One region of the Rhizobium sp. Leaf311 genome, then DNA from elsewhere that is predicted to be linked to it. Evidence: riboswitches for the same ligand, from Rfam matches in the RefSeq annotation. Region 1 holds a riboswitch; each other region holds the start of a gene.
What was found. Region 1 has a riboswitch for cobalamin ahead of ASF69_RS15955 (DUF1636 family protein). Riboswitches for the same ligand answer to the same signal wherever they lie in the genome.
Positions count from the first base shown of each region.

Region 1 (5,408 bases):
GGCCATCGATCACCACGCCACGAGGCGTTTGGCTGGGCGTCGGCACGGCTGGATGACCTCGTAAACCTGCCAGCCTCCCGCCTGACCGGACTGCTCTTCGTGCTGGCGGCCTGCTTTATCAAGGAAGCATCCCCCCGCAGAGCCTTGCGCGCGATTTTCCGCGACGCTCACCATCACCGGTCCCCCAATGCCGGCTGGCCCGAAGCGGCAATGGCAGGCGCGCTGGGTTTTGCGCTCGCGGGGCCACGCTCCTATGGCGGGCAGATGATCGAGGCCCGTTTCATGGGAGAAGGCGGGCGGCGTGATTTGAATGCGGCAGATATCCGAAGAGCAATACGGCTGGCACGGATCGCTGATGCCATGCTCATCGCCTTTTTCGGCCTGCTTGCGCTTGCTATCGCGCCATAGACAGAAGCATGTCCAGATCCAGATGACGCTCCATGTGGTCGGCCAAGCGATCAAGCACGGCATCGACCTGTTCCTCGTAGTTCAGAAGAGAGGATGATGCGCCCAAGCGTTCCAGCCATGCGCTGCGCTGGCCATCATCGGCAAAAAGACCGTGGACATATGTCCCGAAAACACGCCCATCCGCCGAGAACGCCCCATCCTCATGGTTTTCAATAGTCGCGAACGGGCGACTACGGTCTGGACCGGTGGTCACTCCGACATGCATTTCATATCCGACAAAGGACTTGCCGTCGAAGCTCTGGCCCGCGACGGAAACCAGCCTCTTGTCACCCGTCAGAACGGTGTCGACATCAAGCAGGCCCAGTCCCTCAACGGTCGATGGCATGCCTTCTACCCCCTCTGGGTCAGAGATGGTTTTGCCAAGCATCTGATAGCCACCGCAAAGGCCAAGCACATAACCACCCCGGCGCACATGCGCCTTGATATCCACATCAAGGCCCGCCGCTTCCAACGCATTCAGATCGGCAATCGTGGATTTGGATCCGCAGAGCAAAACCATGGCGCAATCCGGCGGAATGACGTCTCCCCGTCGCACCCTGACAAGCTCGACATCCGGCTCGGCATCGAGCGGATCGAGATCATCGAAGTTGGAAATATGGGGCAGAACCGGTACCGCAATCCTGATTTTTGCACCGATTTTACGATGGCCTGGCCCGACCAATCCCAGAGCGTCTTCAGCTGGCAGGCGGCTCGCATCATCGAAGTGCGGCAAAAGACCAACCGCTTTCCAGCCGGTCATGTCCGCGATCATGCGCATCCCTTCGTCAAACAGGCTCGCGTCTCCGCGAAAGCGGTTGACGATGAAGCCCTTGATCATGGCTGCGTCATCGGCGGCAAGAACCGTGCGTGTGCCGACAAGACTTGCGATGACCCCTCCGCGATCAATATCGCCGATGAGAATGACCGGTGCGTTCGCAGCCCGGGCAAAGCCCATATTGGCGATATCATTGGCCCGCAGATTGATCTCCGAGGCACTGCCCGCCCCTTCGACCAGAACGAGGTCTGCCTTGCTTTTGAGGTGATTAAAACTATACAGCACATGCCCCATGAGAGAAGCCTTCATGTGCTGGTAGTCGGCTGCCTTTGCGCTGCCGATGACCTTTCCCTGCACCACGATCTGCGCACCGGTCTCGCTTTGCGGTTTCAAAAGAACCGGGTTCATATGGACCGACAGCGCCACACCGGCCGCACGCGCCTGCAAGGCCTGCGCCCGACCGATCTCTCCACCATCCTCGGTCACTGCGGCATTGTTCGACATGTTCTGGGGCTTGAACGGCATGACGGAAAGACCCCGGCGCGTGAAGGCGCGCGCCAATCCTGCGACCATCAACGACTTTCCGACATCCGAGCCGGTCCCCTGAAACATCAAGACACGCGCTGCCATGGATTTAGAACTCGATGCCGGACTGAGCTTTGACACCCGCCTTGAAGTGATGCTTCACCAACGTCATCTCTGTGACCATGTCGGCAGCGTCGAGAAGCGGCTGTTTGGCGTTTCGCCCGGTCACCACAACATGCAAGCCAGGCCGGCGAGCCTGCAGCGTTTCCACGACTTCCTCGAGAGAGAGATAGTCATAGCGCAGTGCGATATTAAGCTCATCGAGAACCACAAGACCGATCGTCTCATCGGCCATGAAAAGCTTTGCCTCCTCCCACGCTTTTGAAGCGGCGGCAACATCACGCTTGAGATCCTGCGTGTCCCAGGTGAAGCCTTCGCCCATCGTGCGCCATGCGACACGATCGCCGAACAGGGCCAGCGCCTGCTGCTCTCCCGTTGACCAGGCGCCCTTGATGAACTGGACGACACCGACGCGACGGCCCGTCCCCAGCATACGCAGGGCCAGTCCGAAGGCTGCCGTGGACTTGCCCTTCCCCGGCCCGGTATGGACCATCAGCAGACCTTTTTCGATGGTCTTTTCCGAAACCTCCGCATCCTGCACGGCCTTTCGATTGACCATCTTGGCGCGGTGCCTTTCGGCTTCGCTGTCGCTGATATCACGGGTCATGCAGGTCGATCCTTACAGGCATTTTTGGTTTTCGAAGCGGCGACTATACCCAAAACGTCCCGCCGGGCAATGACGCGCGCCATTGACACAAAAGCATGGCAGGGCATAAGGGTTAAGCACTGACGGTCTTTTTCCGGCAACGGGAAAAGCTAAGAGGGAACACGGTGTAACCCGCTTTGCGGATAAATCCGTGGCTGCCCCCGCAACTGTAAGCGGTGAGCCCACGCTGGAAGCCACTGGACGAAATGTCCGGGAAGGCAGCGAAAGGGCGCTGAAGCCGCAAGCCAGGAGACCTGCCGTTTCAGGAAAAACGTCTGCCGGGCGGGGTGCTCCGGTCAGTCGGTTGTTCGGGCCTGGCTGCGCGTCTTCGCGTGCCATTTTCGATTTCCGCACCCCGAGACCATTGTGAAGGCGCGGAAAGCAGACCCTTGGATATGACAGCAACAGTACCCAGCCTGACGGACGTGACGGATAAGAGCAAGGCTCAAGGCGTTGTCGTGTTTGTCTGCCGCAGTTGCCGCGCGGAGGCCGATCCGACCGCAGAACCACGCGCCGGGGCAACGCTTGCACAGACCGTTTCGGCTCTTGGCAAGGACGAAGGCGTGACCGTGCGCAGCGTCAATTGCCTTGCAAACTGCAAGCGCGGCCTGAGCGCTGCGATCCGCACCCAGGACGGCTGGTCCTACATTTTCGGTGGCCTCGCACAGGACGATGCCGCAGATCTTTTGGTCGGCGCCCGCCTGCTGGAAAACGCGCCGGACGGGCTCATGCCCTGGCGTGGACGGCCCGACAGTTTGAAGCGCGGCATGGTTGCCCGCATTCCCGCTTTGCATCACACCGAGGAGACACCATGACCACGCTCAATCGCGTTCCCTGCACCATCGTTACCGGCTTTCTGGGCGCGGGCAAGACCACATTGCTGAGAGGTCTTCTCGAAAAGCTGGAAGGCAAGCGACTGGCCATCATCGTCAACGAGTTCGGCGATGTCGGCATCGACGGAGAGATTCTCAAGGGTTGCGGCATCGAAAGCTGCCCGGAAGAAAACATTGTGGAGCTGGCGAATGGCTGCATCTGCTGCACGGTTGCGGACGACTTTCAGCCAGCGCTGGAACAGATTCTCAGCCGTGAGCCGCGCGTCGAGCATATTCTGATCGAGACATCCGGTCTTGCTTTGCCCAAGCCGCTCGTACAGGCATTTCAGTGGCCCGCGATCAAAAGTCGCGTGACCGTCGATGCTGTTGTAGCCGTGGCCGATGGTGCAGCTCTTGCCGAAGGCATGGTGTCGCACGATCTCGAAGCCCTTGCTGCCCAGCGCCAGAATGATGAGGCCCTGGACCATGACGATCCGGTCGAGGAAGTATTCGAGGACCAGATCGCCTGTGCCGACCTCATCGTTCTCACCAAGGGCGACCTTCTGGATGCCGAAGGTCTGGAGCGCGCCAAGGCCCATATCAACGCCCATCTGCCAAAAGCTGCGAAGATTGTTGTCGCCTCCAATGGCGCCATCGATCCAGCCGTGCTGATCGGCCTCGGACTTGCCGTCGAAGACGACATCGAGAACCGCCACACCCATCACGACGAAGAAGAGGACCACGATCACGACGAGTTCGACAGCTTTGTCGTGGAGCTTGACGCCGTGAGCGACCCGGACGCCCTTGCAGAGCGTATCTCGCAAACGGCAGCCTCCGAAAACGTTCTGCGCATCAAGGGCTTTGTCGACGTTTCGGCAAAACCGATGCGGCTTCAGGTTCAAGCGGTTGGCTCAAGGGTCAATCACTATTTCGACCGCCCCTGGGCCGCTGGAGAGGTTCGTCGCAGCCGTCTCGTCGTCATCGGCGAGAAGGGTCTGGACCGTGCAAAGATCGAGCGGATGCTGGCGGCCTGATCCATGCACATTCTCGCCACCACATCCTCGTCCCTGGACGATCTGGCAGAGCCGGTTGATCTCAACCTCGGCCGGGCAGATGTGGTGGTGCTGTCATTTTCAGCCAGCGACCTCGGTGGGCTTGAACGCGCATGGCAGCGGACAACGGACGGATCGGTTTCGCTTGTTTCAGCGAATCTGACCGATCTTCGTCACCCGATGTCAGTCGATCTCTGGATCGAAAAGACGGCGGAACATGCCAAACTGATCCTTATCCGGATCCTCGGCGGCGCTGACCGCTGGCGATACGGGGTCGAAGAGGTTTCGCGCATGGCAAAGCGGCGAGGCATCAAGCTCGTTCTTTTGCCGGGCGAATGCTCCGAACGCGATGAAAAGCTGGAAGCGGCGTCCACGGTCGATTTGCCGACGCTGTCTTCCATTCTTTCCTTCTTCCGCGAGGGAGGCCCCGAAAACATGGACAGGGCCGCCCGGGGTCTTGCGACTTTTTCAAAAGGCGAATGGCCTGACCTTTCTGCAGAACCGCTGCCAAAAACCGGGTTCTACAGGCCCGGACAAGGCGTCGTCGAGCTTGAACAAGCACGGACAGGCTTTGCTGCGGACGCGCCGCTCGTACCTGTCCTTTTCTATCGCTCGATGCTGATGGCAGGTGACGTTGCACCCATCGACACCCTTTACGAAGCGCTGCATCAGCGCGGAATTTCACCGCTTCCAATCTTCGTCTCCGGCCTGAAAGACGAAGACGCGATCCATTTTTTGACCGAGACACTAAGCCGGTTAAATCCATCGGCGATGGTGACAGCCACATCTTTCGCAAGCCAGTCTGATGCTTCAGGCATGACGCTTTTCGACAGGCTGGGCGTCGCTACATTCCAGGTCATCATGGCCACCACGCAGCGATTGGGCTGGGCCGAAAATATGCGCGGCCTCAACCCATCCGACCTTGCCATGCATGTGGTCCTGCCGGAACTGGATGGTCGCATCCTCTCCGGCGCGATTTCCTTCAAGCAGCCAGACCCCGCCGGTGGACGTGGCCTTGTCCACACGCCGGA
Region 1 is NZ_LMNZ01000018.1:53,178-58,585, forward strand. Features, by position in the region: gene cbiB (adenosylcobinamide-phosphate synthase CbiB) at 1-408, shown strand, start outside; gene ASF69_RS15945 (cobyric acid synthase) at 395-1,852, opposite strand; gene cobO (cob(I)yrinic acid a,c-diamide adenosyltransferase) at 1,857-2,474, opposite strand; cobalamin riboswitch at 2,581-2,790, shown strand; gene ASF69_RS15955 (DUF1636 family protein) at 2,909-3,328, shown strand; gene cobW (cobalamin biosynthesis protein CobW) at 3,325-4,359, shown strand; gene cobN (cobaltochelatase subunit CobN) at 4,363-5,408, shown strand, end outside.

Region 2 (5,408 bases), on a different contig from region 1:
ATCTTTGGTCCGAACTACCTCATCCCCTCGCCGTTCGATCCGCGGCTCATCCTGCGTATTGCTCCGGCTGTCGCACGGGCAGCGGCTGCGAGCGGTGTTGCCTCCCGTCCGATTACCGATTTTGACGCCTATCTCGATCAGCTGAACCGCTTTGTCTGGCGCTCCGGCTTTATCATGAAGCCGATCTTCAACCTGGCGAAGACCGCCGAGAAAAAGCGGATCATCTTTGCGGAAGGCGAAGACGAACGCGTGCTGCGTGCTGCCCAGGTGTTGCTCGAAGAAGGTACTGGAATACCGATCCTCATCGGTCGTCCGCAGATCATCGAAACCCGTCTGAAGCGGTTCGGTCTTCGCATTCGGCCAAATACGGACTTTGCCGTCGTCAATCCGGAAGACGATCCGCGCTACCGCGACTATGTCGATGACTATTTCGCGCTCGTCGGCCGCGCCGGCATCAACCCGGAAGCTGCTCGCACAATCGTTCGTACCAACAGTACGGTCATCGGCGCTCTCTCGGTCAAGCGCGGTGAGGCAGACGCATTGATCTGCGGTCTGGAAGGCCGTTTCGACAGACATCTGCGCGACGTCAATCAGATCATCGGCAAACAGGAAGGCGCACATACATTTGGCGGCCTCAGCCTGCTGATCACACAGCAGGGTGCGCTGTTCCTTACGGACACCTTCGTCAATTACGAACCGACGTCGGAAGACATCGCTGAACTGGCGATCCTGTCGTCCAAGGAAATCAAGCGCTTCGGCATCACGCCGAAGATTGCACTGGCAAGCCATTCGAACTTCGGTTCGCGTGATTCCGAAAGTGCCCGCAAGATGCGCCGCGCCCTTCAGCTGGTACGTCAGGCTGCGCCGGAACTGGAAATCGATGGTGAAATGCAGGGTGGCTCTGCCCTGTCGGAGACCCTTCGCAAGCGCGCCATGCCAAACAGCTCCCTGTCGGGCGAGGCCAATTTGCTGGTGTTCCCGAACCTCGACTCGGCAAACATCACGCTCGGCGTTGTGCGCACCATGACAGAAGGCTTGCATGTCGGCCCGATTCTTCTTGGTTCCGCCCTGCCCGTCCACATCCTGTCACCAACAGTGACATCACGCGGCGTGGTCAACATGGCTGCCCTTGCGGTGGTGCAAGCCTCCAATCCGTCGGAGTAAGCCAGAGTTAACATAATTTTGAGGTGCGGCTTGCCGCACTGCGATGCAGCATTATGTTACCATCAGCTAAACAGCGTCGTCCGTATTGCGCGGGCGACCCACGACAGAAGATGGCTCGCATAAGGCGGGCCAGGAAGACGGACGTATCATTGACCCCGCGCCGCCGCCGAGCGATTGGTACCTTGCTTACGCTGATGTTCGCCGTGCCGTTTTCGGCTCAGGCAGATCCCGTCTGCGATTCCCTGCGCGCGCAGCTGGAGCAGCCAAGGCAGGCCATCGGCAACACTGCTGAGGTGCGCAGATATGCGAACGCGCTGGCGCAGCAGAATATCCTCATTCGCCGGATCAGGAATGATATGCGCGGCTACGGCTGCTCGTCAGGCAGTGTCATTGTCTACGGAAATCCAAATGCCGAACTCTGCGCAGAGATCGGCGATGCGCTCGTTCAGGCGCAGGAAGACCGGGAAATGATCACGCAGGAGCGTGACAGAATGCTTGCCGAACGGCGGCAGAACAGCGGCAGCAACAACCGACAGCAAATTATGGCGGCTCTGGATGCGCAAGGCTGTCTTGACGAGCAGGCACCATCGATCACCACCATCGACCCGCCACAGGACCCTGACATGCGCGGCCCGGGTGATCCGTTTGAGCAACCCGGCTATTCCGATTATGGGCCGAACCCCGATATGCCCATGCAAGGTAGGCTTAGAACGTTATGCGTGAGAACCTGCGACGGCGCATTTTTCCCCATCGCATCCAACGCAACGCCGCTGGATTTCCGCTCGCAGGCAGCGCAATGCGAGCGAATGTGTCCAGGCACCCAGACGGAACTTTTTTATCACGCGCTTGAGGGCCAGGAAAGTTCCGACATGGTCTCTGCCAAGACTGGCCAACCCTACTCTTCGATGCCGACAGCTTTCGCCTATCGAGACAAGCCCACTTCCGAAAGGTCACCGTCCTGCAGCTGCAACATGGCGGCCTATCAGAATGATGAGAAGAAGCAGGATCAGGCGCCCCAGTCCACAGCGCTGCAAAATCAGTCCAGCATCACAACGATCAAGCCGAAGGGCAACGAAGAGTCGGCAAAACCTGCGCAAGAGCCGCAAAAACAGACGGCTTCGCCCATTCCCGAGCGAGATTATGATCCGGCGAAGAACAAGGTCCGCATGGTTGGACCACAGTTTCTGCCGGAGGAGCAAAGCCGAATCGATCTGAAAAATCCAGCTTTGAAGGGTGCGCAGCCACAACAGCAGTGATGGCCAGCTAAGACCTTCCCCACCTGTCGCGGAACACCAGCTCTTCAATAGGCAGCCGCTGACGCCAGCCTTTGACCGCAAGTTCCGGCTCCTGATAGAGCATGTCGACCCGGCCCAGACAGAGCCACGCGACGATTTCAATATGGTCGGGAATGCCGAGGATGTCCCGGATGTCCGCATCGTGGAAGATGCTGACCCAGCCAACCCCGATACCTTCCGCCCTTGCGGCCAGCCACAGGTTTTGCACGGCACAGACTGTGGAATAGACATCCATGCGGGGATTGTGTGTGCGCCCCAGAACGACGTCGCCGCCGCGTGTAGGATCACAGGTCACGCAGATCGAGAGCGGGGCCTTGCGAATGCCTTCGAGCTTGAGACTGCGATAAAGCGCCTGCTTCTCACCCTCGAACATATTGGCCGCTTCTGCATTGGCGCGAGAAAACGCCTCCCAAGCACGCTCTTTCGTCGCCGCGTCGGTTACCAGTGTGAAGTTCCACGGCTGCATGAACCCGACCGAGGGAGCAGCGTGAGCGGCGCCAAGCAGTCTCTCAATAAGATCAGCCGGCAATGGGTCAGGCAGGAACTGATCGCGAACGTCCCGGCGCTCATGTATGGCACGATAGACGGCGTCGACCTCGTCCTGCGAAAATTTACAAACAGGCCTGAGTGCCTGCTTCTGTTCGTCCGTCGGCATCGTCATTCCCCAACAATGCATGGCATAGCGCTTAACGCCTGCCAATTAACAACGTGGCGCCGTCCTTGCGCTTCGGTCCATGGTATCAGGCCGGTCTTCTGACTCGGCTTCTTCAGCACATTTCCGCCTTCCCGAAACTTTAGTGGCATTTGGAAATATGCCTCGGCCTTACAGCGTTGGGCACGTCACGGATTTTCACCGTGTTCCCGATTCTCCCGCGTCGCGCGGGCACCTGATGCGAGCGCTTATGCAAGCCATGAGTTCGAGATGCAAGCCGCTGGTGGCCGATTTCGCAGATGGCGGAACCGTGCTGCCCACCTGTGCATTCTATAGGCAAATGGAGTAAGACGATGGACGATTACAACGAACTTAGGCAGCAGATTGGTTCGGACCTCGATACGTTGAGCCGCATGGAACGTCCAAAATCGATCTTCGAGCTTGCAGACGACTATTTGTTGGGCGACCCTTCATTGAAACGCCAGCTGGTTGAAGACATCATCAAGCAGGAAGCTGACAAGCGGAATATTGAGATCCACTAAGACCTTTAAGTCTTTACGATAGGGCGGATAAAACGATCGCTGTGAGTGCCGTAACATTGTTTGCAGTGTTGATCGTCCTGGCAATTTTCGCTGGCCTTGCGCTGGCATCCCGCCATCGTGACAAGATCATTACGAAGATTGCTTCTACGGCCCTGCCGAAATCAGACGATGCCACACCGCTCGACCGGCACTGGATCAACCTCAGTTCGGCCCATGCCGAACCTAGCGCCATCTCCCTGATACAATCCAATCTTGGTGCATTTGCTGTACGCGTTGGCAGCGCGCGCGCCGCAGGGCGCAGCCTTGATCTCATGTACTATATGTGGAACGCCGACCTCACCGGACAGCTGGTGATGCGCGAGGTGATCGCTGCAGCGGACCGCGGTGTTCGTGTTCGCCTGCTTCTGGATGACTTGGGTGTCTCCATATCGGACAGGGCCTTCCATGCCATAGATAGCCACCCCAACATCGAACTGCGCCTCTTCAACCCGACAAAGGCACGGGAGAACGTCATTCGCCGAGGGCTCGAGCTTCTCATGCGTTTCCGTTCCGTCAACCGACGTATGCACAACAAGGCCTGGATTGCAGATGGTCGGGTTTTGATTGTCGGAGGGCGAAACATTGGAGATGCCTATTTCGACGCCGCCGAGAGCGCGAATTTCCGCGATTTCGATGTTATCGCGCACGGAGAATGCGTTGCGCAGGCAGAGGAAATCTTCGACGACTACTGGAACAGTGCCGTTGCCGTGCCTGTTCGGTCCCTTCTTGCAAGAAGGCCAAACAAACTCGCAAAACTTCGGCGCCGCATGGATGTACTCGCCTCAGGCGACGCCGCTTCGCCCTATCTTGCACAGGTGGAAAGCCAGCACCATTCCGGTAACTTCCTGAGGGCCGATAATCTTCATTGGGTGGACAATGCGCAAGTGGTCGCCGACCCGCCTGAAAAAGCAGCCGGAAAGCGACGCACCGGTCGCAACTTTCTCATGGAAACGCTTCTGCCTTTGATGGAAGAGACGAAGCATAAGCTCAAGATAACATCGCCCTATTTCATACCGGGGCAGAAGGGTGTGGAAACGCTTTCGCGCCTGTCTGCAAGCGGGGTTTCGGTCAGCGTTCTCACCAACTCGCTTGCCGCAACCGATGTCGCGGCAGTACATGCAGGCTATTCACGATACAGGCGTCCGCTCTTGGTCAATGGCATCAAGCTGCATGAGCTTCGCTTGCTCGCAGATGACCATAAGTCCTTCTCCTTGCGGGGCTCGGGTCAGGCAAGCCTTCATACGAAAGCCTTTACCCGTGATGGTGGGACCGGATTTATCGGGTCTCTGAATTTCGATCCCCGGTCGATGTCTCTCAACACCGAAATGGGTGTTCTTTTTTCGTCCGAAGAACTGGTTCGGGAAATGGACGAAATCTTCAAGGAAGAAACAAGCCGCGAAATGAGTTTCGAGCTTGCTCTGGACGAACGCAACAACCTCAGATGGACCGGCCTTGTTCGAGGCAAGCCGCAACATTATCGATACGAGCCATATGCCAGCGTCAGCCGTCGTGTACTTGCCGGCATCATGGGCTTTCTTCCGCTTGAATCACAGCTTTGAAAAAAGCTTGCGAACAACTGATCGAATTTCGCGCTCACGCATTTTAGAAATATGGAAATGCAGGAGAGTCACATGTTCATCACGCCGCCAGAGCCGAAAACCAGCCGCAAAACGGCTGAAATGTACAGGAACGCGGAAGAAACCTACGGCTACTTGC
Region 2 is NZ_LMNZ01000020.1:472,197-477,604, forward strand. Features, by position in the region: gene ASF69_RS19045 (NADP-dependent malic enzyme) at 1-1,164, shown strand, start outside; gene ASF69_RS19050 (DUF2865 domain-containing protein) at 1,314-2,420, shown strand; gene bluB (5,6-dimethylbenzimidazole synthase) at 2,428-3,114, opposite strand; cobalamin riboswitch at 3,185-3,365, opposite strand; gene ASF69_RS19060 (hypothetical protein) at 3,465-3,653, shown strand; gene ASF69_RS19065 (phospholipase D family protein) at 3,695-5,251, shown strand; gene ASF69_RS19070 (carboxymuconolactone decarboxylase family protein) at 5,324-5,408, shown strand, end outside.
Region 2: another riboswitch for cobalamin. It lies ahead of bluB (5,6-dimethylbenzimidazole synthase); the one in region 1 lies ahead of ASF69_RS15955 (DUF1636 family protein).

Region 3 (5,408 bases), on a different contig from region 1:
GAAAAAGGCGTTGCCTCCTTCGTGGAATGGTACCGCAACTGGCAGTCCGGCAAGGCCTGATCATCAGGCCTGCCGGTCCAAAGCAAATTAGCTGTTTGCCTCTTCGTTCTCACCGGCCTGCAACAGGCGGGTGAGTTCGGCGCAATTCGGGTCGCTTGCGTCAAGCAGTTGCGTCGGAGACGTCCAGCCAAATGTGTAGCCTGCCGCCGTTGCGATCGCCCATGCGGGATCTTCACCGGCGCGTTGCAAGAGCTTTGGGCCCTGCGCGGAAATGCACTGCTGCGATTGCTGGATGGATTGGGCGGATGCATTGGCACCCTGAATCCGGTCCTGCACCTCGGCCTGAATGGGGTTGAGAATAAAAAGCGTGACGAACCACGCGGCAATATCGGAAAACATGCGCTAACCTCTGCACACTCGGCGAAGACATCGGAAAAGGTCCGACATCGTGAAAGCGCCGAGACTTTCACCAGAGGGGCCCGGACCAGCGGGTTGAGTGAGATGTGGGAGGCCGTCTCTCCAATTCAAGGGATAAACGGCCCCAAATATTCAACTCATCGCGCGAGGCGCCGACCTGCCGTTCAGGGTTTTGCCTCTGCCGCGGCAAGCAGCGCATCGAAGCGCGGCTTTGCCCGGGCAGGATGCTCCACCGCCTTGTAGCTATCGGGAAGCTGAGCATCTCCGACCTTGATCAGCATCACCATGCCCATGCCGTAATGCGGCGAGCATTTGATGCCATAAAAGCCGGGGTGATCGAGGGCTATCTCGAATGCCTCGTTGATCTTGCTCTTGAAGCCGGTCGCGCCCTCCGGCACCATGCCCTCGATGGTCGCGACATTGTGGCTCTTGTGGGTGGGAATGAACCGCACCGTGTCACCCGGCTTCAATGCCACGAAATCCGGTTCAAAGACCATTGAACCTTTTTCGCCCTGATTGAGCATCTTCACTTCGAATGTTTCGGCAAGCGCCGCAGACATGGCAAGGCAGGAGAAAAGCGCGGCAGCGGAAAATGTCTTGAGACTATTCATCTGATATCCTTGGAATAAAATCTTTATCGCGAGGAGGCTGGTAGCGGATGTGGCAGATGTCCCCCTCCCCCCGCTCGACAAGCACCTCCACGCCGAAGACGTCGCCTATCAGAGCCGCCGTAAAGATGCTGGATGGCGGGCCGAGCGCGACAAGTTCTCCGCCTTTCATCACGGCAACACGATCACAGAACATGGCCGCATGGTTGAGGTCATGCAGGGCGGCGGCAACGGTCAGCCGCTGTTTGCGCACCAGATGTAAAAGGGCAATCTGGTGACCGATGTCGAGATGGTTGGTCGGCTCGTCCAGAAGCAGGATATTGGGCTTTTGCGCAAGCGCCCGGGCGATGTGAAGCCGTTGCCGCTCCCCGCCTGACAGGGTGTGCCACATGCGTTTGGCCAGATGCCCGGCATCCACGTCGCGCAATGCCTGATCCACAATGGCATCATCCTGCGCCGACCAAGGGGTTAGTGCGCCGATATGCGGTGTGCGGCCAAGCTCCACGGCCTGACGGGCATCAATCCGCTCCTGCGTTTCGGCCTGTTGCTCGACAAAGGCGATGGAGCGGGCCACATCTCTGCGGCTGAGGCTCTGGATTGCCTTGCCGTCCAATGCGACCTCACCCTGTCCAGGTTTTCTGATTCCGCAAAGAAGGGACATCAGGCTGGTTTTACCTGAGCCGTTCGGTCCGACAATGCCGAGAAACTCACCGGGCCTGATATCGAGACTGACATTTCTGACAATGTCCACGCCACCCGCCGACCAATGGAGATTTCGTGCTGAAAGGATCATGGCGTGCTCCGGCGCTGGCACAGGATGAGTGCGAATGCGGGCGCTCCGAACAGGGCGGTGATGACACCGATGGGCAGCACCTGCCCCGGTATCATGGTTCGCGACACAATATCGGCACCGATCATGAAGATTGCGCCGATAAGCGCGGCAAAGGGCAACAGCCGACCGTGCCGGACGCCGACAATCATGCGGGCCGCATGTGGGATGACCAGCCCGATAAAGCCGATGGAGCCGACGATGCTGACCATGATCGCCGTCATCAGCGCCGATATGCCCGCCAGAACAATATAGACGCGGCGAACGGGAATGCCGAGAGAGGCCGCCGATTGCGAACCGAAGGTAAAGGCATCCAGCGCACGTGAATGCCAGAGGCAAATGGCAAGGCCGAGCACGGTCGCCGGCAGCGCCAGCCAGACATCCGGCCAGCGAACGCCTGAGAGATTGCCGAGCAGCCAGAACATGATGCCACGCGCCTGCTCGGCATTGGCGGCCTTGGTCACGATGAAGGATGTGAGCGCGTTGAAAAGCTGCGACCCTGCCACACCGGCCAGAATGATCGCGCTATTGCCGCGCCCGGCACGCAGTGCCAGAAGGCTGACGAGGGTAAAGGCCAGAAGTGCGCCCAGAAACGCGCCGAGCGGCATGGTCAAAAGCCCGGCCCCGAAACCCATGATGGCAACGCTGACCGCACCCATCGATGCACCTGCCGAAATGCCGAGAATATAGGGATCGGCCAGCGGATTGCGCAAAAGCGCCTGCAGGACGACACCTGATACCGCTAGTGCCGCGCCACAACAGGCCGCGACCACCGCCCGACTGAGGCGATAGTTCCAGATGATGCCCTCATCGATGGCATCCAGCGGATAATCCGCATGAAAGACGCGATTGGCGACCGTTCTGGCGACGACATCCATGGAAATGGATGTCTCGCCAATGGCTGCGCCAAGCCAGAGCGCAAGGCCCAGGAACCCGGCCGCCAGCAGGACGGCACGGGTGATGGTGAAGCAAGCGCGCATGGTTACCTGGCAAGGCCAAGTTGAACGACCGCATTGGCCAGAACTTCTATGCCATCGATGGTGCGGATTGTCGGGTTCATCGCCTGCGCATCCATGACAACGACATGGCCTTGGCTGACCGCAGGCATCAGGCTCGTAACCGGATCTTGCTTCAGGAACTTCTCCTTGACGACAACATCGTCAGCCGGAAAGCGTCTGCGGTCCATCTTGCCGACAACCACCAGCGACGGCTGAGACTTGGCGATGGTTTCCCAGCCCACGGTTGGCCACTCTTCTTCGCTGTCGATGACGTTTTTGATGCCGAGCGCCGACATGATGTAGCCCGGCGCGCCATTTTTGCCTGCGACATAGGAATCGATATCCAGCTCGGCGCTGGAGAACCAGAAGACGGCAGAGAGCTTGCCATCGACGGAGGCAATCTTTTTGCGTGCGGTTTCTTCGCGGGCCTTCAGATCGGCCACCAGCTTTTCGCCCCGGTCCTGAACATCGAAAATCTGCGCGAGATCGGTGATTTCCTGATAGATCAGATCCATGGTGAAGACGGAATGACGCACGCCATCACCGCCGCCGGTATTGTCCTTGCCGACGCAATCGGCAGGCGATGTATAGACGGGGATCTTGAGTTCCTCGAACTGCTCCGGCTTTGCCACCACGCCTTCCGGGCCGACATGCCACTGGAACTGCGCCGTCACCAGATCCGGCTTCTTGGCGAGAACGCTTTCGAAACTCGGATCATTGTCCGCCAGACGGTCGATCTTCGCATTGGCCTCTTCATAGCCCTTGATGACAGGGCCGATCCAGACCGCTGTTCCGACGACCTTGTCGGCAAGGCCGAGCATATAGAGAATTTCCGTGGTGCTCTGGCCGACGGAAACCGTGCGTTGCGGCGCGTGGGTAAAGGTAACGTCCCTGCCGCAATTCTTCAGCGTCAAGGGATAGGTGGTCGCAGCAGCGAGGGCGCCGCTTGCAGAGATGCCAAAAGCGGCGGCAGCAAAAATCGCAGAGCTTACGGCTCTTTTGAAATTGAATGTCATTTTCGATAGTCCCCGATCGTCAGCGTCTGCGCATCCAGGCAGACATGATTCAACACGTTTGAACGTCAATCCGTAACGACGCGCGTCAGGACGAACCGAAACCGGGACATGGCAAAAGGAATAGAGCGCCGGCAGGCGCAAGATACAATCACGATGATCTCCTGTTCCGGGCATCCCCGCCCGTGAATTGGATTGAACACATGACGGCAGGTCTCCTGGCTCACGGATTGACGTCTTGACCCGACCTTCCCGCGATGTTGCTTCGCAGTGGCATGGCGCCAGAAAAACCAGCGCCAAAAGGGTTAGACAATCCGCTCACAGTTGCGGGGGCAGCTACGGCATCAGGCCCGAAAGCCCTCACCGTATTCCCTATTATTCCTTGCGATTGCTCGCTCGAAACCGTCGCGACCAGATAGCCGTATTCCAAACCCGCCGTCAAGCGGAGCTTTTTGTTATGTTATTACATTTCAATTGAGAAGCCTAATTCTTCTTCGACAATGAAAAAAGCCGGGAATCTCTTCCCGGCTTTCGATCATGGAGGTTTTTTTGCCGTTTCAGGGCAACGTGTAGGCGATGACATAGTCACCCGGCTTGGTTCCGACAGATCCATGCCCACCGGCAACCATGACGACATATTGCTTGCCGTCATCCGTGGCATAGGTCATGGGCGTTGCCTGTCCGCCTGCAGGAAGCCGCCCCTCCCACAGTTGCTTGCCCGATGTCAGATCATAGGCGCGCAGATAGTTGTCGACGGCGGCACCGAGGAAAGCCACGCCACCCTTGGTAATCATCGGTCCACCGATGCCGGGCACGCCGACCTTGAAGGGCAGAGGCAGCGGCGTCATGTCATAGACGGTGCCGTTCTTGTGCTTGTAGGCAACGTCGCCCGTGCGGAGGTCCGCGCCTGCCACATAGCCCCATGGTGGAGCCTGGCAAGGAATTCCGAGCGGTCCGAGGAACGGGCCCATCAGCACGCCGTAAGGAGCGCCATCATTGCGGTTCAGGCCCTGTTCGCTCCCCTTTTCATCCTGGCCGCGCGGGGGAATCTCGCTGCGAGGCACGAGCTGCGATGTGAAGGCAAGGTAGGTCGGCATTCCGAACATGACCTGACGTTCCGGATCGACCGCCACGCTGCCCCAGTTGAACGTCCCGAAATTACCCGGGTAAACCAGCGTTCCATTCAGCGATGGAGGCGTATAGCGGCCCTCATAGTTCAGCTGGTGGAACTTGATGCGGCAGGCCAGCTGATCGAACATGGAGACGCCCCACATGTTGCTTTCCTGCAGCGGATCCGGCTTGAACGACAGAGCCGATGTCGGCTGGGTCGGCGCGCTGAAATCCTCGGGGATGGCACCGCCAGGCGCTTTCTCCTCGGTCACGGCAAGAATCGGCTCGCCAGTGCGCCGGTCGAGCACGTAGATGTCGCCCTGCTTGGTGGGTCCAACCAAGGCAGGAACCGTCTGGCCGTCCTTCTTCGTGATATCAAGCAACACTGGCTGTGCCGGGACGTCCATGTCCCAGAGGTCGTGGTGCACCGTCT
Region 3 is NZ_LMNZ01000001.1:50,152-55,559, reverse strand. Features, by position in the region: gene ASF69_RS00230 (NAD-dependent epimerase) at 1-60, shown strand, start outside; gene ASF69_RS00225 (hypothetical protein) at 88-399, opposite strand; gene ASF69_RS00220 (pseudoazurin) at 582-1,028, opposite strand; gene ASF69_RS00215 (ABC transporter ATP-binding protein) at 1,021-1,818, opposite strand; gene ASF69_RS00210 (iron ABC transporter permease) at 1,815-2,834, opposite strand; gene ASF69_RS00205 (ABC transporter substrate-binding protein) at 2,837-3,868, opposite strand; cobalamin riboswitch at 4,056-4,287, opposite strand; gene ASF69_RS00200 (glucose/quinate/shikimate family membrane-bound PQQ-dependent dehydrogenase) at 4,423-5,408, opposite strand, start outside.
Region 3: another riboswitch for cobalamin. It lies ahead of ASF69_RS00205 (ABC transporter substrate-binding protein); the one in region 1 lies ahead of ASF69_RS15955 (DUF1636 family protein).

Region 4 (5,408 bases), on a different contig from region 1:
ACAAGACGACGTCCGTCTGATCAAGCGCTTCCCCTCAGCCCAAAGACTTGGGCTGGCTGGATTCCGGCTCAAGGCCGGAATGACGGAAGGTAAAAGGGAATGCCTGAAGTCAAAGAAAATCGCAGGCGGAACCAACAACAAGTCTCCCCCGCCGATACGCCAACAGCACCCACCCCAGCACACCCCAGCCCACCCCAGCAATCCCCACCCGCCACCACACACCGCCGTCACCCCGGACTTGATCCGGGGTCCAGCGATCCGACGTCCGTCGGATCAAAAGACTCTCTTCAGCCACAACACGACGTCCCTTCGGTCAAGAAACTCTCCCCAGCCAAAAGACGACATCCGTCTGATAAAGCGCCTGCTCCCAGCCCAAAGACTTGGGCCTGGCTGGCTTCCGGCTGAAGGCCGGGATGACGGGGTGGGTGAGATGTCCGGTGGGACAAAGCGGGTAAGCCCCGCCCGCCACGTCAGACTTGAGGCATCCCGCCCGCCGCAACTGCGGTAAAAACAGTCCTAGCGATCCAGAACGCGGCAAAGGCGGGCGGGACTGGTGGTGGCCTGTGGGGTTATGGCGCGGCGCAGGTCGCGGCTGTTGATGTGCAGGCTGCGGTCGGCGGGCAGAGCGAGGCGGGTGATTTTGGTGGTGGCGGCGCTGAGGAATGCGGCTTTGTTTGCCGTGAAATAGGCAAGGCAGGCGTCTCGTTGCGGCTCGACTGCCAGAAGCGCCCGGAAGGCCAGCCGGTGCATGACGCAGCGGCCTGCATGGTTGGGGACAGGGAAACTCAGCGCATCGAGCCCATCGCTCCATTCGGCGTCGTCATTTCCCTGCCCTGTCATTCTACCGTGCCGCCTCGAACCGCTTGAGGAAAAGGCCGCTGAGAGCGCCGAGAATAAGCCAGAAGACAAAGCTTGTGACGGTGGCCAGCACCACGAAGCGGCGTTCCAGCGGCAGGGGCGCCAGCGCATGTTCGCCCTCCGGCGGCAGCGGTGCGCCGATGATGTGCGGTGCCGCAATCAGCGCCACGGCGAGAATGGCGGCCCATGGTTCTGCGCGCTTGAAGGCCAGCAGCGCAAGCCCGCTTGCCGTGGCGGCAACGGTGCCCACCCACCACATCTGGCGTGCGCCGAGTTCGGCTGCCGGGCTGCCGGGCAGCTCTGGCGGCAGGCCGATCATGGGGGCCAGCATGACGGCGGCAAAGCCCGCAAGGCCCCAGAACAGGCCCTCACGCCAGCCATTTGCCGGGCCGCGCAAGGAAATCAGAGCGGTCAGCACCAGCGCATAGCCGATGGCCGTCAGCACATTGGCAGCGATGGTATAGGCATTGCGCTCGAACCCATCTGCCGGAGCCCAGGCTTCGGCATCGTGGTGATGGTCCGAAGGCGTTGCGGCGTCGTGGTGGTGATCTGCGGGTGCTGCTGCGGCATCATGTCCGTGGACATGCGCGGCCTCGCCACCGGCATTTTCGAAGGTTTCAGCCTGCAGAATAAGCGGTGTGGTGCCGATTGCCTGCATGGCGCTGACGGCCAGACCGGCAATCAGCCCAACCAGAACGGCGGTAAAAACGATGTTACGGAAAAAAGGCATGTCTCGTCTCCCCTCAATGGCAAGGGAAGGCGTTTGCATGGCGCGTATCATGCGCGGCATTGTGCACGGCCTCGACATGCGAAAAGCCGACGAAACCGACGATGAACAGGCCGAGTGCGGCGGCTGTCAGCGCCTGCGCGATTTTTGCTGTGGTTGACGATACGGCCGATGAAGCCGTGTTTTGCTGTATGGACATGGTGACCCTCTCATGTGCGGCCGGGCCATTGCTGATCAAAGCCCACAACCGCATTCAACATTCACCACGGGGAAAGAGACACATGGTTTTAAAGGCGGGAATACCCGACCTGCCAACCGTGCTTACCCGGACACCCCGCCGGTATTGACGACACTTCATGTGATGGCAGGTCTCCTGGCTTGCGGGTCACAACCTTGAAAACACCTTCCCGATCCTCCTGGTCCGCATCGTATTTTACGAGATCGAAAACGATTTCGCGTCGATGCGCCAGATCAGTGGCTTTTGTTTTCAGGCTCTCCGCTCACAGTTGCGGGGGCAGCCACGAATCAAGGTTTTCACACCCCTATCGTGTTCCCTTTTCACTTTCCGGGCGAACCGGAAAGACCATCACACAACCGTTATCCGGCGATCGGGCGCTCGAGTCAATGGGCAATTACCGCGCGGGCACGGCCTTGAGATAGGCCGCGATGGCATCACGGTCTTCCGCTGTCAGACGCGCCATGTTCTGCTGCACCTTGACCATGGAGCCACCGGCGCTGTCGAAGTCCGGCGTAAAGCCGGTTTCGAGATAGCTGGCAATATCGGCCCGTGTCCATGAACCGATGGTATCGGAGCCCGGGGTGATATCGGGAATACGTCCCTCGCCTTCCGGGTTTGGTCCGCCGGCAAGCCACTGGTCTTTCAGGAAACCGCCCAGCGCATCGCGCGGGGTGTGGCATTCGCCGCAATGGCCGGGACCCTCCACCAGATATTGCCCGCGAACGACCTGCGCGTCGGCATTGGCGATCTGCACCCTTGGCTGACCCTTGTCGAAATAGAGGAACTTCCAGCCACCCAGGCTCAGGCGAATGTTGAAGGGAAATGGCAGGTCATGCGCCGGTGCATCATTGGTGCTGGCGGGCAATGTTTTCAGATAGGCGAAGAGATCGTTGATATCCTGCGGCGTCATCCGCGCGTAGGACGCATAGGGGAAGGATGGGTAGAGATGCTCACCATCCTTGCCAACACCGCGCGTCATCGCATCGCCGAATTGCGCCACCGTCCAGCCGCCGATGCCATGCTGAGGGTCGGACGAAATATTGGGCATGTGGAAGGTTCCGAACGGGCTTGGCAGCGCCTGCCCGCCGGACAGTGTCTTCAAAGCGTCTCCGGTCGCATCCGGGGCGGCATGACAGCTTGCGCAACCGCCTGCCCAGAAAAGAGTTTCGCCATTGGCAAGGTTGGGCTCGCCCAGATTGGCCCAGTGGCTTGGCGGTTGACGCTGCGGCGCGGTGACCCACATGAAAACGCCGAACCCGGCAATGCCAGCAACAACGACGCCACCCGCCAGCTTCGTCCAGATGGAAGCCATTGCCTTCTCCGCTCCACTCAAAAATTCAAAATGCAAAAAGGCCCGCCGGTTGAGTGGCGGACCTGATGGGCGTGTATTACTTCTTCAGGCGGTAGGTCTGGTGGCAGCTGCTGCAATCGGCGCCCAGCGTCTTCAGGGCCGCGCCAACGCTTGCCTGGTCTGTCGGCAACTGTGCCAGAACCATATCTGCATCCGAACCCAGCTTTTCTGACTTCGACTTGAAATCCGCAAAGTTCTGCCAGATGGCAGGTGCCGCAGCGCCGCCTTCGGAGCCAGCCGGGAACTGGTCCGGGAAGGCTTTCGCATTGGCGCTGATTGTCGTTACCGCTGTCTTGACGGTTTCTGCGTCATAGGGCTTTTCACCCTTGGCGATCGCGCCCAGCGCGCCCATGGCTCCGCCGATGCCCTTCATCAGGCCTTCGCGCTTTTCCATCTCGCCGGCTGCGGAAACCGCACCGGCGCAAAGACAGCCAATCATAATGGATGCGGCAATGGTTCTAAGCTTCATTATCTCTCTCTCCTGATCCGCACGAAGGCGGCATGTATGATCTATATGGTCACATAATGTTCATCGCAAAACCTCTGCACAGTTTTGCGACACGCGCAATGAACGCACAGGAAGATGCCCGTTTCAAATGGCAAAAAGAAGTCACATTCCGGTGATTTTTGAAGCGAAATCAGGCGTATATCAATGACTGACAATTCCTTCCCAAGCGGTGAAACCGGCAACCACGATCAGCAGCAGACCTGCGGCGCGGCCAATGAAAACCGTCACATGCGGTGAAGACACCAGCAAATCGCGGCTTTTGCCTGCCGTCATTGCCAGCGTGCCATAGACGGCAAGCTGCGTGGCCGCTGTCATCAACCCCATGATGACGCCCTGTATCCAGATGGGGCCAAAGGCAGGCTTGAGAAACTGCGGGTAGACGGCCATCATGAAGAGATAGGCTTTTGGATTGCTGAGACACGTGACAATACCGCGGCGGAACGCGCGCCAGGCGGATGCGCTGGCATCGGCCTCCCCCCCTTCGATGACGATGGAGCTGCGCACCAGTCCGAAGCCCACCCAGATCTTATAGGCCGCACCGAAGATGAGAAGCGGCTTGAACAGCACCGGAATGAGGCTTGCCAGCAGCCCCACGCCGATTGCGCCATAAAGCGAGTGAACGACCCCGCCCGCCACGATGCCCGACGTTGCCGCAAGGCCCGTCCGTTTTCCACCCGTCAGGGAACTGGCCAGAACAAACAGCATATCGACCCCGGGCAGGATGATGATGCCGAATAAAAGCGTGAAATAAAGCCAGAGATTTTCCGTGTAAGACATCTCGAATATTCCTGAAAATACAGCATTGGTCAAACATTGGATGTGCGATATCGCGTCGATAGCCATCCGTTTTTCCAGGAAATATCAAATGAATAAGTGTGGTCGATCCATCTCGCTGGCGATGCGTTTCAGCAAAGGCCGCACTGCCATCTTCTCAGAGGGCCAGTGTTCAGAAGATTAGCGTTCGGCTTTCTTCCCGCCCGAACCCGGTGATTTCGATGCGATTCTCGTAGACATCGGCAATGGCGAAGGTGTTTTCGTCGGGCGTATCCACCATGCCCTTGAAATTGACGAAATGCGTGTGGCCGAGCTGGCCGTAATTGCCGGTGTGGTTATGGCCGCAGAACCAGGCTTTCGCGCTTGGGTGAGCCGCAAGCAGAGACAGGATTTCCGGTGCGTCCCACATATTGTGAGCATTTTGCGGGTAGAGCGGATAGTGGCAGAACAGGATGGCATGTTCGCCTGCCGCATCTGCGGCGGTCAGGGTCTGATCGAGCCAGTTTAGCTGGTCCCGGCTGAAGGAAGCGTTCCACTCCTGCGCGTTGATGGCACCTGCCTCTTGCAGCGCGGCCAGACGTGCGCTGGCCAGTTCCCGGCGGGCATCGCCGGGCGGCGGTGCAAACAGGCTGACATCATTGCCATCAAGCACCACGAAGCGGACGCCGCCGACTTTGAAATCATACCATGGTGCAGGCATGTTCAGGCGGGCATGAATGCGATCCAGATATTCGGGCGCGACGGAAAAGTCGTGGTTGCCCGGCAACAGCACGCAGCGATGCTCAAGCGCATCATAGCAGCCCATGATAGCGTCGAAATTCTCCCATCCACGGTCGATGATATCGCCAAGCGTCACCACGAATTCAAGCTCGTGGGCATTGAATGTTTCAATGGCCTGCGAAAGCTTGCCTCGGCTTTCCGCATAATAACGGTTCATTTCCGGGCGGGCCGG
Region 4 is NZ_LMNZ01000004.1:490,436-495,843, reverse strand. Features, by position in the region: gene ASF69_RS08125 (hypothetical protein) at 517-840, opposite strand; gene ASF69_RS08120 (CbtA family protein) at 842-1,588, opposite strand; gene ASF69_RS08115 (CbtB domain-containing protein) at 1,602-1,784, opposite strand; cobalamin riboswitch at 1,931-2,188, opposite strand; gene ASF69_RS08110 (cytochrome c) at 2,218-3,135, opposite strand; gene ASF69_RS08105 (cytochrome c) at 3,212-3,643, opposite strand; gene ASF69_RS08100 (LysE family translocator) at 3,824-4,459, opposite strand; gene ASF69_RS08095 (metallophosphoesterase) at 4,629-5,408, opposite strand, start outside.
Region 4: another riboswitch for cobalamin. It lies ahead of ASF69_RS08115 (CbtB domain-containing protein); the one in region 1 lies ahead of ASF69_RS15955 (DUF1636 family protein).